One region of the Paenibacillus sp. J23TS9 genome, then DNA from elsewhere that is predicted to be linked to it. Evidence: riboswitches for the same ligand, from Rfam matches in the RefSeq annotation. Region 1 holds a riboswitch; the other holds the start of a gene.

Evidence for each region. Region 1 has a riboswitch for cyclic di-AMP ahead of KJS65_RS29240 (C40 family peptidase). Riboswitches for the same ligand answer to the same signal wherever they lie in the genome.
Region 2: linked by a shared signal. The riboswitch ahead of KJS65_RS05375 (3D domain-containing protein) and the one ahead of KJS65_RS29240 (C40 family peptidase) in region 1 are both predicted to bind cyclic di-AMP.

Annotation. Positions count from the first base shown of each region.
Region 1 covers NZ_BOSG01000011.1:26,422-34,232, forward strand. The annotation lists gene KJS65_RS29230 (M1 family metallopeptidase) at 1-1,581, shown strand, start outside; gene KJS65_RS29235 (hypothetical protein) at 1,593-2,426, shown strand; cyclic di-AMP (ydaO/yuaA leader) riboswitch at 2,692-2,831, shown strand; gene KJS65_RS29240 (C40 family peptidase) at 2,837-3,301, shown strand; cyclic di-AMP (ydaO/yuaA leader) riboswitch at 3,689-3,826, shown strand; gene KJS65_RS29245 (C40 family peptidase) at 3,831-4,322, shown strand; gene KJS65_RS29250 (GNAT family N-acetyltransferase) at 4,567-5,058, shown strand; gene KJS65_RS29255 (c-type cytochrome) at 5,215-5,574, shown strand; gene KJS65_RS29260 (4a-hydroxytetrahydrobiopterin dehydratase) at 5,659-5,964, opposite strand; gene KJS65_RS29265 (hypothetical protein) at 6,155-6,448, opposite strand; gene motA (flagellar motor stator protein MotA) at 6,788-7,588, shown strand; gene motB (flagellar motor protein MotB) at 7,572-7,811, shown strand, end outside.
Region 2 covers NZ_BOSG01000001.1:1,100,543-1,108,353, forward strand. The annotation lists gene KJS65_RS05360 (transporter substrate-binding domain-containing protein) at 1-214, shown strand, start outside; gene KJS65_RS05365 (amino acid ABC transporter permease) at 300-959, shown strand; gene KJS65_RS05370 (amino acid ABC transporter ATP-binding protein) at 946-1,668, shown strand; cyclic di-AMP (ydaO/yuaA leader) riboswitch at 1,956-2,111, shown strand; gene KJS65_RS05375 (3D domain-containing protein) at 2,119-2,781, shown strand; gene KJS65_RS05380 (polysaccharide deacetylase family protein) at 2,881-3,699, opposite strand; gene KJS65_RS05385 (NADH:flavin oxidoreductase/NADH oxidase) at 3,910-4,932, shown strand; gene lpdD (prenylated flavin chaperone LpdD) at 5,081-5,452, shown strand; gene KJS65_RS05395 (PspA/IM30 family protein) at 5,526-6,194, shown strand; gene KJS65_RS05400 (DUF350 domain-containing protein) at 6,311-6,715, shown strand; gene KJS65_RS05405 (DUF4178 domain-containing protein) at 6,766-7,272, shown strand; gene KJS65_RS05410 (DUF4247 domain-containing protein) at 7,283-7,811, shown strand, end outside.

The DNA of each region.
Region 1 (7,811 bases):
GACGGCTTTGGCTCCATGACCATTACCGATATGAAAACTGCTGAAGGCCTTTCACTTATGCATCGTATCCAGTATGTCCAACCTGACGACGGCAACGCAAAGGACAAGACTCTTGTCAAAGTCCGGCTTCCTAAACCCGTCAAGGGTGGAGAAAGCATCACGCTCAGCATCCAGTTTGAGGTCAAGCTCCCTAAAATATTCGCCCGAATGGGTACCGCGGACGATTTTGTCATGGCCGGACAGTGGTTCCCAAAAATCAGCGTCTACGAGCCTGCGGGCGTGAGGGGGCGGACGACAGAGGGCTGGAATTTGCATCAATACCATGGGAACTCCGAATTTTATGCTGACTTTGGCATCTATAGCGTCCGCATTCATGTACCGGACAACTATATCGTCGCCGCAACCGGATTTCCTGTACAGGCCGCACAGGTTCGCAACAACGAAAAAATCTATCAGTTTTATGCCGACGATGTTCACGACTTTGCCTGGGCAGCGTCACCAAACTTTGTTGTCGCTGAGGAGCCCTTCTCCTCTGCCGAGGTACCGGGCGTAAAGATCAAGCTTTATTTGGACCCTGCTCATAAGGACTTGAAGGAAAGATATTTCTTCGCCGCCAAAGCTGCTCTCAAATACTTCAGCAAATGGTATGGTTCATACCCTTACTCTACCTTGTCCATAGTCGTTCCGCCTGAATCAGGCAACGGGGCTGGCGGGATGGAATATCCAACGCTGGTAACAGCCTTCGGCGCCAAAGACGAATCACCCGGTTATGATCTGGAACGGACGGTCATCCATGAGATCGGACATCAATATTTTTACGGCATGCTAGCCAGCAATGAGTTTGAAGAGGCATGGCTGGATGAGGGTTTCACTTCATACGCTGAGGATAAGCTCATGGAGCAGGAGTATGGCGTTATTCCAAACCTGCCGATCCAAGCCTCAATCATTTCTTCACCCATGTCTTTAACGCAAGAAGCATGGAAATACGGCTCACAGGATCAATACGCGCTCAACGTTTATTACCGCGCCAAGCTGCTTCTGAAAGGGATGGAACAGCAGGTCGGCTCGCAGACCATGAGTAAAATTATGAGCACCTATGCTAAAAAGTACCGGTTCAAGCATCCTGCAACAGCTGATTTCCAAAAGGTGGTCGAGCAGGTTACCCATGAATCGTGGCAAACCTTCTTTGACCAGTATGTATACGGCAATCAGATGGCCGATTTCGCAGTAGACTCCATCTCTGTACACAAAAATGACAACGATACAGCACCTGTCTATGAATCCACCGTCAAGATTTCGAAAAAGGGTGGCGACTATTCTGAGGTTCCGATCATGTTCACCTTTACCGACGGCCATACGCTGAACAAGGTTTGGAACGGAACAGGTGACAGCGCCGAGTTTAAGCTGGAATACAGCGCGCCGCTGGCCTGGGCAATGGTTGATCCGAAATACTCGATTGTGATGGAGAACAAGCATATTAACAACTATTTAAAGGCGGATATGGATAACAAGGTGCTGATCCGCTGGAACTTGAGCATCACCAAGCTGATTGAGACTCTGCTTGGAAGTCTGTCCTGGTGAGGTGAGAACTGGTGAAATCCCATATTTCAAATGGCTGGAAAAGTCTTAAAAATCAATTTTATATCGTCATCATTCTCTTTTTGTACCAGCTGATCTGGGGATACTTCCTGTACCGTCTGGTCCATTCGGCCGTCGTTCCGCTGCTCATGCGCTATCCTGATCCACCACCCAATGAGCTGAGCCAACTGCTCTACTATATTGAAGGCAAAATGAGCCTGTCCACGAGCGGAACCGTTCATACGTACGTCTGGATCCTGATCTCCATGTGCGTGCTGCGCATGCTGGCCACTCCCTTCATCCATGCTGGGATCTTCTACGGACTGCACCGGGAACGTGAAGGTGAAATTGGTCTATACTTCTTCCAGGGGATGAAACGCCATGGAAAGGTCGTGTTTTTATTCCACCTGGTGGAATGGATATTGATTGCGGCACCTGCCTACTGGATCGTTCCTAAGATCTATGAGATTCTGCTGAACGGTATGCAGGTGCAAACCCTTGCCCTGCAAATCCTTCCTTATGCAGCAGCATGGCTCCTGTACAGCTATATCATTCGTCAGCTCAATCTCTTTATGCAGTTTGGCAAGACCGGCGGTACCGGCCTCCTTGCTCCCTTATGGCATTGTCTGCGCGGTTCGGCACCTTTAATCGGTATTTCGATTGTGCTTGGTATAACTAGTCTGCTCCTATTTAGTATCTGTACAGGCATCTCATTAATCTGGGCCGGGATCATCGCGCTCATTCTCCAGCAAGGCTATCACCTGGTCAGCTGTATGATGAGATTATGGGGTATTTCCGCCAAGTTTGATCTATGGCATCATCAGGCTCACAAAAATATAGAAAAATAAAAATTCTAATGGTTAATTTTTTGTCATCACTTCAATCCCTTGATAGAAGAAAAACCCCACCCTTCCACAAGGAAAGGGATGGGGTTTTATTTGTTTTTAAGTGCCGGATGTATTTGCCAAAGCGGCATTCCTCTGATACAATAATCCGGTACGAACTTAGTAACAACTTTGTAATAATTACTGTAACTATTCAAATTGTGCTGTAAACGAATTTCAACAACAACTACCAATTAATAAGATACCATGCCACCAGTCACTTTCAGGTGCTTGATCAAGGCCGAATTCCTTGGCACCAGGAAGCGGGGGAACCACTTTGGGTGAATTGATCTCGTAACAGAGGGATCATAGGGGACTACCTTCTACCGAATCCTTAAGCTAACCTCGCAGGCAACCGGAAGGGGTTTATGTTTTTGAAAAAGAAGTTTGCAGCAGCCGCACTTGGCTTAACACTTATGTTCTCGATGGGAACCAGCGTATTCGCGGATTCATCACTGAATAATGTTGTCCATAAAACGATCGGGGTTACTTACAAAACCGGCGGAACCACCACAAACGGGTTCGACTGTTCTGGTTTTACACGTTATGTATTTCAAAAGCTGGGTGTTTCCATTCCACGCCAATCCAGCGCCCAATTTAAAACAGGCACCGCAGTCTCCAAGAGCAACCTGAGAGCTGGAGATCTGGTATTTTTCAATACGACTGGCGCAGGCGTTTCCCATGTCGGAATCTACGTTGGTAATGGAAATTTTGCACATTCATCCTCTTCCAAGGGTGTTACAATCAGCAAACTAAGCAACAGTTATTTCGCCAACCGCTACATTGGCGCCAAACGAGTCATGAGCACTGCTAAATATAAAGCAGCTGTCTACAACTAATACTTACCCATAAACATACGTAATACTTACACGCCCGCGCTGGAGATTTTTGCCGAAATCCCCTACCGCGGGTTTCTTGTTACCTATTAGACGTATGAAACGGCTAATAGGTAACAACTTTTCATAAAAAAATTTATAAAAACTTCAAATATCTTTTCTCGCTTACCCCTCAATTACCCATCCCATCAACAAATAAACATATTTTCCTATAAAATCATCTAAATATTTCCTTATTTCTAAAAAAAATTGATTTTTTTCGCTTATTAATGATAGAAACAATTGCCAAATTAAAATTCCTTTGTTACAATAGTCCCAGTGAGTTAGTAACAACTTTGTAATCTTTGCAGAACCGTTTGAAAAAGAAACGTTTCCTGATTTATATAGTGTAGAGAATATATGCCGAATTTCCTCACACTAGGGAAGCGGGGGAACCATTACGGGTGAATTGATCTTGCAACAGAGGGATCATAGGGGACCTTCTACCGAATCCTTAAGCTAACCTCGCAGGCACCGGAAGGGGTATATTTGTTTGAAAAAGAAGCTTGCAGCAGCAGTCATGAGTTTTGCAATCGTATTTACCGTTGGAGCCGGAAGCGCTTTCGCAGACTCCAAAATGGACAAAGTCATTGATGATGTTATCGGTACGAAATACAAAACCGCAGGAACTACAACGAGTGGCTTCGACTGTTCCGGATTTACAGCATACGTATTCAAACATCTGGGCATTAACCTGCCGCATCAATCCGGATCACAGTTTAGTATGGGCTCGGCCGTTTCCCGCAGCGACCTGAGAGCAGGAGATCTTGTATTCTTCAATACCTCTGGCTCCGGCGTTTCCCATGTCGGAATCTATGTCGGCGACGGAAAGTTTGCACATGCCTCCACATCCCGCGGAGTTATGGTTAGTTCGCTAAGTGATAGCTACTACGTCAACCGCTACGTTGGCGCGAAACGAGTCATGAGCACGGATACTTATCAAACCGCCGCCGTTGATTCCGAAGACAATGATGACGTGCAGTAATGCTTTTTAGCATCTGCCAGGTTTGAACGAAAGCCCGTACCTTGAGATTTTTGCCGAAATCTCAAGTAGCGGGTTTTTTTGTCGGCATCTTTGCTGTATTTAATTACCAGGAACTGCCTACATTATTTCATTACCCCTCCTACTGGTAAATAAACATGTGAAATGACAGAGGTAAGGAATATATTTTAAAATATTTTCAAATCCTAAGGATCAGCGCTTTCTCTAACAAAAGGGGGCCTACGCTATGAGCGTTTCAAAAGATGTTTTCACTGTTGTTCCCATGAATCATGAGCAAGCTGAGATTTGCTGCAGTTGGAGATATGAACCACCTTACGACCGGGTTTATGGCTGGCTTCCTTGGGAGCAAATGGAGGCGCTCGGAATTGAGCTTGGAGATCCTGAAGTACGGAGACAGCAGTATATGTCTGTTCTGGACGCTGAGAGGGCTCTATGCGGCTTTGCACAGCTCTTCCCCATGGTGAATGTTATACGGCTCGGAATCGGCATGAGGCCTGATTTATGCGGACACGGACTGGGTAAAAGCTTTGTACATGCTATCATCCAGGCAGCGAGAACACGCTATGCCGGACTGCCTGTAGATTTGGAGGTCCAAGACTGGAATGAACGTGCCATCCGCACCTACCTTAAGGCAGGATTTGAGATTACCGACACTTATGAAAAGCAGACACCGGAAGGTATCGGCCGTTTTCACTGCATGGTCTATAAAGAAGATTAAATTGCGTCAATGATAAATGGTACAAAATTGTGTATTTTTAATGGCCTTTCCGCTGCTTTCGTTTACCTTTTTGTCACAAACTATTTGATGTACCGGCTTGTTCCGTTATAATGAAGAAATGAAGAACCGTAGTTTACATAGAAAGGACGAAAACGGATGCAAAAATGGATCTTGAGCGGTGTGTTAGCGATTGCATGTGTATTTGCCATCGTGCTCATGTTTACACTGCCTGGCAAAGAACAAGTTGCTGAAGAACAAAAACCAACGATGCCTGAAGTGACCATGGATGCTACAGCGGCTGAAGCAACGATTAAAGCCCAAAGCTGTATTAGCTGCCACGGTGACCAACTGCAGGGTGGTGTCGGACCTAACCTGCAAAAAATCGGCTCCCAGCTTTCTGCCGAAGAAATTTATACGATCGTTACTAAAGGTAAAGGCGGCATGCCTTCATTCAAAGACAAGCTGAAGAGTGAAGAAATTGCTAACGTAGCCCAGTGGCTCGCAGCCAAAAAATAATGATCCTTAAGAAATAAAAAAACACGCTTCGAGACCGTGAGGTCTTACCGAAGCGTGTTTTTTTTGCTGTACGAACGCCTGAGTCTAGCGTTTCTCGCCTGAGCGCATCTTTTCGAACAGTTCATTAAACTGATGCGCTTCCTTGATGTCAAGGGCGGTAATACCACCGTCATCCCAGGACGTCAGGCGTAATGTTACATTCTTATAATCAATCGAGATAAAAGGATGATGATCGAAGGCTTCAGATATCGCAGCAACCTCGTCGACAAATGAAATCCCCTTCATAAAGTTGGAAAAAATAAATTTGCGCACGATCCAGCGCCCTTCTTCCAGTTCCCAGCCTTCCAACTTCGCTAAATGTGCTTCCACTTCTTCTAGCGTATAAACCATATTCTTATTTCCTCCCTGAAACCAAACACCCTTCATGCAAGAGCGTAAAGGATGTGTCTTTACCTGGCTTTCCTTAACTTTTTCCATTGTATTCCGGTCATTAAATATTTATGAATATGGCCGTCCTCAAGGCCAAGCACTTGTTATATCTTAACACGCCAGATATTCAAAAATCCATTCGGCCCATGGACTAGATGAGTGGGACTACGGTCAGCTCCTCATCCCCGATCAACAGGTTAATGCGGTGGTTATCCTTGTCATACATAACGACACCGCTTCCAACTTCAATGACAGGCTCAGCACCCAAACCATAAAAGAGATCTTCCGCCAGCGCCTCATGTACCTCCCGCTTCTCATCGGGACTCAGCTGCTGCCATTCACCTTCTTCCATTTCAAAAAACTGATAGCTGTCAGGGATCTCACCCACTGCATTCGTCAGATCCTTCAAAATTCCGTCATAATCACGTCCATGCTTAACTCCCATAGCTATTCCCTCCGTCTGGTTACATATCGCCCTGATCTATGCAGGTCCCAACTCCGTTTGCTTTCAAATATCCCGATTTGTTCTGTCGATAATGAACGTCTGTTTTATCTATAGTTCATTTTATATAGGGTAGTGCTTGTATATTGGCCGTTTTAACCAAGCGATGATAGGACTGATGAACCCCTTTGTTTCATTATAACGGAAAAATCCCCTTAAAAAAAAAGAGAATCCTGACGATAAATAATATATTACGTTTCTTGGTGCAGCACATCATTTTGCAAGGATGCAAACATGGTGCACGAAAGGATTCAATTTTATTTCTCATGGATGAGGTGTGCAATGGAAATTTCAACAATTATCGGCCTGATACTCGGTTTGGTCTCGGTCTTTGTCGGCATGATACTCAAAGGGGCACCTTTGATATCTCTGCTTACCCCCGCCGCTTATGTCATTATTCTCGGGGGCACGGCCGCTACGTTATTTATTGGTTTTCCAATGTCAGAGCTTAAGAAATTTCCTAAGCTGCTGAAAATGGTATTTGTTAAGCAACGACTGGTAGAGCGCCGTGATTTAATCACAATGTTCATGGAATGGGCGTCCATTACCCGCCGTGAAGGACTTCTTGCCTTGGAAACCAAGGTGGAGGAGATCGATGACGACTTCCTGCGGAACGGCATGCGGATGATTATTGACGGCAATGACCAGGACTTTGTGCGTGATGTTTTGATGGAAGATATCACAGCTACAGAAGAACGGCACCGTGCGGGTGCACTGCTCTTTTCCCAAGCCGGTATGTATGCTCCTTCTCTCGGGGTGCTCGGGGCCGTTGTCGGCCTGATCGCCGCCCTGACCAAGATGGAGAATATGGGCGAGCTGGCGCATGCGATTGGTGCGGCGTTTATCGCGACACTACTTGGTATTTTTACAGGCTATGTGCTGTGGCACCCGATTTCCAACAAGCTGAAACGCTTATCCAAGAAGGAAATCGAACTGAAACTCATGATGATCGAAGGACTGCTGTCCATTCAATCCGGGGTTTCCACAATTGCAATCAGTCAAAAGCTTTCCGTCTTCCTAACCCCTTCCGAGCGCGCTCAAATGAATGAGAAGGAGGCTGCTGCAGGTGAGCAAAAAGACTAGACATGAGCCTCATGAGGAGCATGCCGATGAATCGTGGCTCCTTCCCTATGCCGACCTTTTGACCCTGCTGTTGGCGCTGTTCATCGTGATGTACGCTATGAGCGCCACGGATAACAAAAAATTCGAAGAAATGAGCGAAGCTTTTAACACAGCGCTCAGTACCGGCAATGGAGTTCTGAATTTCAGCTCGGCTCTGCCTTCGGACAAAAACCTCGATAAAGGC
Region 2 (7,811 bases), on a different contig from region 1:
AAAACCGGTTGCCGAAGCCTTTTTGAAAAATGTTAAAGGTCTCGCCATCGCTGATGCGGTCCCTGATTATAAGGAAGACGGCTACGCAATTGGTGTTAAAAAAGGCAACACGGAGCTGGTTGATCATATCAACAAAACGTTGGACCGCTTGAAATCAGAGAAAAAAATAGAACAATTTGTATCTGAAGCCAGTGATCTTGCTGCTCAAAAATAAGTAATGTTGCGATTACAGAAAAAATAGCGGATGAGCGTTCGCTATTTTTTTGATTGCAACACTAGAAGGAGGATGTAACTATTTCATGAATATATTTGAAACGTTCTGGGAATACCGGTCTTACTTTGGCCATGGCATCCAGTATACATTGCTGCTTGCAGCGATCGGGGTCGTTTGCGGGTTTATCCTTGGCTTGCTTGTTTCCATGCTGCGGATGTCCCGATTCTGGCTGCCGCGGTTTCTGGGTACGGTATGGGTAGAATTCCTTAGAGGTACCCCTATGCTGGTGCAGCTCTTTATCATCCATTACGGTCTCGTATCGTTCGGGATCAAATTAACAGCTATTGAATCCGGCGCCATTACTCTCTCGATTAACAGCTCCGCTTATCTGGCTGAAACATTCCGTGCCGGCATTCAGGGTGTGGACAGGGGACAGGCTGAGGCAGCGCGTTCTTTGGGAATGAGCAAAGGAATGACGATGAGATATATTGTTCTTCCGCAGGCGGTGAAAAGCGTGTTGCCGGCTATCGGGAATGAATTTATTACGATTATAAAAGAATCTTCGATCGTATCTTTTATCGGCGTCACTGATCTGATGTACCAGGCACAGGCCGTTACCACCATTACCTATGAATCACTCAAGCCGCTTCTGATTATCGCAGCTATTTATTTCGTGATGACCTTTACATTGTCCAAGCTGCTTGGTTTGTTCGAAAGGAGGTTAAGTACGGATGATCACCGTTAAGGATCTGCACAAGTCGTTTGGAAAGCTTAATATCCTAAAAGGCGTGAATATTGAGATCGCCAAAGGGGAAGTTGTTGTTGTCATCGGTCCCAGCGGATCGGGAAAAAGTACATTCCTGAGATGCCTCAACATGCTTGAAACTCCGACAAGCGGAGAGATTGCGTTTGAAGGTGATTCCATTACGGATAAAAAGCATAATATCAACCTGACACGCGAAAAAATGGGGATGGTATTTCAGCAATTCAATTTGTTTCCGCATAAGACGGTTCTTCAAAATATTATGCTTGCCCCTGTAAAGGTGAAGAAAATGCCGCAGCCGGAAGCTGAGAAAATCGCTCTCGATCTCCTGCAGACGGTCGGACTTGCGGATAAGAAGGATGCGTACCCGTCGCAGCTGTCCGGGGGACAGAAACAGCGTATCGCCATTGCCCGCGCGCTGGCCATGCAGCCGCATGTCATGCTGTTTGACGAGCCTACATCTGCGCTCGACCCTGAGATGGTGGGTGAGGTGCTGGAGGTCATGAAGAAGCTCGCAGAAGGCGGCATGACTATGGTGATCGTAACCCATGAGATGGGTTTTGCCAGAGAGGTCGGTGACCGTATTGTATTCATGGATGACGGTCAGATCATGGAAGAAGGTACTCCATCTGAGGTATTTGGTAATCCGAAAAATAGCCGTACCAAAGATTTTCTTAGCAAAGTACTCTGATGACTTATGACTCGAATGCTTCATATAAAAAGCTCCGCTGCAGGATTACATCTGAGCGGAGCTTTTTTTAATGGAAAGATATAGAAAGAAATATAATGAAGATTTCAATTTAAGTTTACATAATATTGATGATGTTAACTAAATGAAAAAAATGTAATCATTTATTTTGATGAGATCTTGTTTTTTCTAGAGGTTTTAATAACAATCTTCGGCTGATAGAGGAAGTTAGACCTTGAATAGTTGCAGTATGGTAACATTTTCAAGCGCACAGGTTACAAAATTGTGATATATTGAGTAAGCCAAAACTTTGGAATGCAAAGTGCGGGGGAAAATTTTTACCGTGAAAGACTATTGTCACTCGGGGTGAATCGTTATTGTAACGTAGGGTTGTCTCCTCAATCCGAACCCGACAGCTAACCTCGCAGGCATCGATGATTTTAAGGAGGAACTATGAAGAAGAGATTTAAGAAAGTTAAAATTTTTGCAGCAGCATTGGGCATTACCTTGACTGTACAAGCCGTACCTATTCACGCGGACTCTGTACATGTAACCAAAGAAGGCGACACTTACTACACGCTATCGAAACAATTAGGCGTGAATATGAATCAGCTGATGAATGCAAATCCTAACGTACAAGCGACGAACATCTATGAAGGCATTAAGCTGAATATTCCGGGTGACAACACAATGAAGGCATATGCGGATGCGGATTCTGCATCAACGATCACAACCGCGTCTCTGAATGTGAATTCGGATCAAAAAGTCGTAGAAGCATGGGGAAAAACCTTTACTTATAATAAAACGCTTAACGTGAAAGCAACGGCATATTCTGCAGCTGCAAGCGAGAATGGAAAATGGGGTGCGGTTGATTACTTCGGTAATCCGCTTGAACTCGGTACAATCGCAGTAGACCCATCCATTATCCCGCTTGGCACAAAGGTGCTTGTCACAGGACATAACTTCGAAGGTCTTCCTAAAAAAGCTTTTGTAGCTACGGCCAGAGATACTGGCAGTGCCATTAAAGGGAACCGTATTGATATCTTTGTTCCGGGCAGCCCGCAATCCGTCAGCGAATTTGGTTTCCAGGACGTTCAACTATACTTCATTAAATAGTAGTATCGTTTTTTACTGACATAATGATATATACCCTATTTCGCTTTTACGCAAACAAGCAGCTCTTACCATTTGCAAAAATGGAGAGCTGCTTGTTTTTTATTTGTCCTTTTGAACTTTTAGCAGTTTGGGTAAAGTCACAAAAGTATATCCTTTTTTCTTTAGTTCGCGGATGATTTCCGGTAAGGCTCCGATCGTTCCGGATAAGTCCGAAGAGCTGCCCCCTCCGGCATGCTGAAGAATGATGGAGCCCTGCCCGGCTGTGGTCATTACGTTTCTTTTCACAGCCTCTTTGCTGATGCCTTTCCAGTCCAAGGAATCGACATTCCAGTTGACGATTTTATATCCCTCGCGTTTGGCCCAGCGCAGCTGGTTCTCCGTAATATCACCATAGGGAGGACGGATCAATTTAGGTTTATAGCCGGTAATGCCATACAGGATTTTCTCTGTCCGGATGATTTGATCCATATATTCGGCCATCGTCAGCTTATGGAACTGTGGATGGTTATAGGAATGATTCCCGATGACATGTCCTTCCCGTACAATTCTGGCTACCAGGTCAGGATGCTTTCTGGCCCGGCTGCCTACAACGAAGAACGTGGCCTTTACTCCATTCTGGGACAATATCTTTAGAATTTGCGGAGTAAAACGGGGATCAGGAACATCATCAAAGGTCAATGCGATCTGTTTGATATGGGGACCGTGAATTTTGAAAGTATCAGGGTATTTCTTGATAAGCTGCCCCAGGGTTAAAATCTGTTTTTCCTGACGTGTTTCCTTTCGTTCATGACTGCTTGTTTCTTGTATTGAATTGGAAGAGGCCGGATCTTCCAGCTGGGCCGCATTAAGAGCGGCTTCAGGCCAAAGCAGGCTGATAAGAAGCATAGCAGCGCAGGCTTTAACGAGTCGGGTATTTATCATCGGTTGCGGCTCCTTTCCCCGGTATTGCTGTCAGCAATTGTGATTGTCTATACTGTTATGTCCCGAATTGGAAAGAATTATGATGGTTTTTCAAAATAGCCCACATTTCCATAATTACTCCGAAAACGTGTATAATAAATGTGTTTCATATGAACCGTTTCAACATACGGACTTCAAATATAAGCTTACTGAAAGGAGACAAAAAGCATGGCGGATTTATTCACACCCTATGTATTAAAGGGATTATCTTTGAAGAACCGAATTGTAATGCCTCCTATGTGCCAATACTCGGTGCAAGCGCAGGATGGAATCCCGAACAACTGGCATTTTGTGCATTATGTTTCCCGGGCGGTGGGCGGCACAGGGCTGATCATTGTGGAAATGACGGCTATTCATCCGGATGGACGTATTACGAATCAGGATACAGGGATCTGGAGCGATGAGCACATCCCCGCATACCGCAAAATTGTGGACGAGATACATACCCATGGAACACGAATTGGCATTCAGTTAGGACATGCCGGACGCAAGGCGGAGGATGCTAATCCGCCGGTAGCTCCGTCAGCCATTCGGTTCGATGAAAAATATAAAACACCTCGCGCTCTTACTACCGAAGAGGTAGAAGAAATGGTGCGGGCATACAAAGAAGCGGCAAGAAGGGCAGTTGAAGCCGGGTTTGATACGATAGAAATTCATGGAGCGCACGGATACCTGATCCACCAATTCCATTCACCAATTACCAACCGTCGCGATGATGTTTACGGTCAGGATTTGCCACTCTTTGGCGTAGAAGTAACAAGGGCGGTCAGGGAGGTTGTGCCTGAGGATATGCCGGTCATTATGCGGGTTTCGGCCAAAGAATATGTGGACGGCGGTTATGACGTAGATTATATTACAGAAGTCTGCCGGCGTTACCAGGAGGCAGGCGTGGATGTGTTTCATGTCTCTTCCGGCGGTGAAGGGCATATTGGCGCCAACGGAGGACCGAAAGCTGGGGCGGGTTATCAAGTGGAGCTGGCAGAGCATATCAAAGACAAGCTGGATGTACCTGTTATCGCAGTAGGACGTCTAGATGACTTTGAAGTCGCGCAAAACGTGGTGCTGGATGGTAAAGCGGATTTGGTGGCTGTAGGCAGGGGAATGTTGAAAGATCCTTACTGGGCGCTGCATGCATCTCAAGCGCTTCAAGGTGATGGAAAAATACCGAAGCAGTATTTACGGGGCTTTTAACATAGGAGTGATAACGGCATGGGCAGATAATCTGTCTATGCCCTTTTTCCATTCTCATCGTTGTACGGAATGCTTATTATCCTATAAAATGGTATTTAAAATATGGAACTGTTTTTGATGAATGATTACAATGTAGAGGGGCGGCAGCATGGAACCAAGCACAAAATGGGATATACGGATCGAGGAGGTCCCCGTCGGAAGAGACATTCTGCTCGTTATAACCGGCGGATCAGCTCATATTGGTGCTGTAGCTACCGCATATTATTGTAATGATGCCATGGAGGCTACGGTGCAAACGGTAGAGCTGCCAGGACATCGAGAGCATGATTTGGCAGAGGAAATGGCGGAGAAAGCAGCAGAGGCGCTTGGCGTCACCGTTACCGTGGCGGCTGGAATCCATTATGATGGTATCAAACGGGAGCAGATTTCAGAGATTGTAGCAGAGGCAAATTCGGTGTTTGACAGGTATCTTGCTGTTAAGACTCAAAAAGAAAACGAAAAATTTTTTTGTGAATTTTGAAACGACTTCAAAGCTGCTGCGTAAATGAATATCATAAGAACAACATTAAACCTTTCTAGGAGGAAATAACAAAATGGCTATTTTTAAAAGATTACGTGACCTGACAATGTCTAACATTAACGCAATTATCGACAAAGCGGAAGACCCGGTAAAAATGACAGACCAATATATCCGTGACATGACGGAAGATCTTGAAGATGCGGAGAAAGCAGTAGCAGCTCAAATAGCTATTGAGAAGAAATTCAAGCAGCTGTATGAGGAACAAGCAGCTCTGGTCGAAAAACGTACCCAACAGGCACATACGGCAGCACAAGCACAAAATGTTGATTTAGCCCGCCGTGCGCTTGAGGAAAAGAATGCTGCTGAACAAAAAATGGCCGAATACAAAGCAAGTTATGACCAAAACAAAGCAGCAGCAGATAATCTTCGCAGCAAGCTTGATGAGATGCGCAAACAGCTGACCGAAATGAAAAATAAACGTGAAACATTGGTTGCCCGTTATAATGCAGCCAAGGCGCAAACTGAAATTAATAAAGCTATGCAAGGCTTCAGCCCGGACAGTGCTTCAAACGGCATGAAGCGTATGGAAGAAAAAATGATGCAAATGGAGGCGCAAGCCGAAGCAAGTAATGAAATGTCCTCCAAAGGCAAATCCCTTGATGATGAATTTGAAAAGCTCGGTACGGACAAAGCGGTTGACGACGAGCTGGCTGCGCTGATGAAACAGTACGAGAATAAGTAATAGTTACGGGCCAATAGTACGCAAGTTTAAAGCAGCGAAGGGGATTACATGCCAATGTCCTCCTTCGCTGTTCCTGCTGTATAAGATAAAAACCTGAGCTGGTGGAGGCACGTTTCATGGATTTTAATACGATTATGGGGATTCTGGTGTGGACAGGATCTGGAGCGCTGCTCCTTTTTATACTGATGTTTGTCGATTCCCTGTTCACAAGATACAAGGACTTTGAGGAAGTCAAAGCAGGAAACATGGCAGTAACGACACGACTTGTACTGAAACTGCTGGCTCAGGGGTACATCCTTTCAGCTTCAATCAGTACATCCAACAATCTGCTCGATGCTGTAATGGTGTCCATCATTTCCTTCCTGATCCTGCTTGTACTGGAGGCAATCGTCCGTGTTTTGTTGCGCATATGGGCAAAGCTGGAGCTTGATGTGGGAACGCAGCAAGGGAAAGTCGGTTACGGGTTGTTTGCGGGTTCGCTTCATATGGTTGGCGCGTTAATTATTACCGCATGCCTATAAAGTAAAGGATCATCACAGAATAAGTTTATGAACATAAGGAGTTATAACATATGAGCGTATTTAAACGAATTGGTAATCTGTTTGCCAAGCCCGAACCGCCAAAGGCGGAAAAAAGCATGCTGGCTCTCATGCCCGGGGATATTTGCGAAGTATCGCTAGTTACCTACGAGGTTACAGGCCGTGTACACAACCGTGGCCGCAACGCCGTAGTTCTGACGCTGCAGGACGGAAGCGCTATCGCTTATTTGCATATCGAGGAACGTGAAACGGTTCAATATGCTCTATATACGCCATTGGATGGTCGTCTCGATAATCCGAGCGAAGTGCCGACAGAGCTGGATTTGGATAATAGAACCTTTTTCCTGGAAGAGGAGTATGAAGGACATGTGCTGGTGAATGGTAAAACACCTTTCACCCAAGGCGGGGAGCAGCATGTGTGGCAATATCAATCCGATGATTACCGTTTGGTGCGCATTGAATGGCAGAACGGACGCTTTATGCTGTATGAAGGAGAGAAAGTACTGTCGGGAGATGTAAAAGTCATCCGGGCCAATTAGGAGTGATCTTATGAAAGGACGGCAGGGACGGTCGCTGCTAAGCTTGAAAATCGCACTTGTCATCAGCCTTGTCATGTCACTGCTGAGCGGATGCGGGATCGGTTCACCGAATGTGAAGGAAACCTATCCTTTGGAATCGGTAAATCGCGACGGCAGTGCGACCTCGTACGTATACCGGGCTGCGGATAAGACCGTCCCGGAAGTGGCAAAAGAACTAACCGATGAGAAAAAGCCGGATCAAGTTTCTAAAGAAGACACGGAACGAATGTTTCTCGTTTATGGCAATGAATATTATCATCTGCAAAAGGATCCAAAAAAAGAAAGCGATACACTCATTGAAGTCGATTCCCAGCAGTATGTCCAAAAAAATTATGATTCAAGCTTTCTGAAAGGATATCTCACAGCGGTCGTAATTGGCCATCTTTTTGACTCGCTTGGCGGAGGGGGTGGCGGGTACAGGGGCTATTCCAGCCGGGACATTTACCAACCCAAGCAGGGGACATACCATGCTCCTACCACCAATGACAAGAAAATTGCTC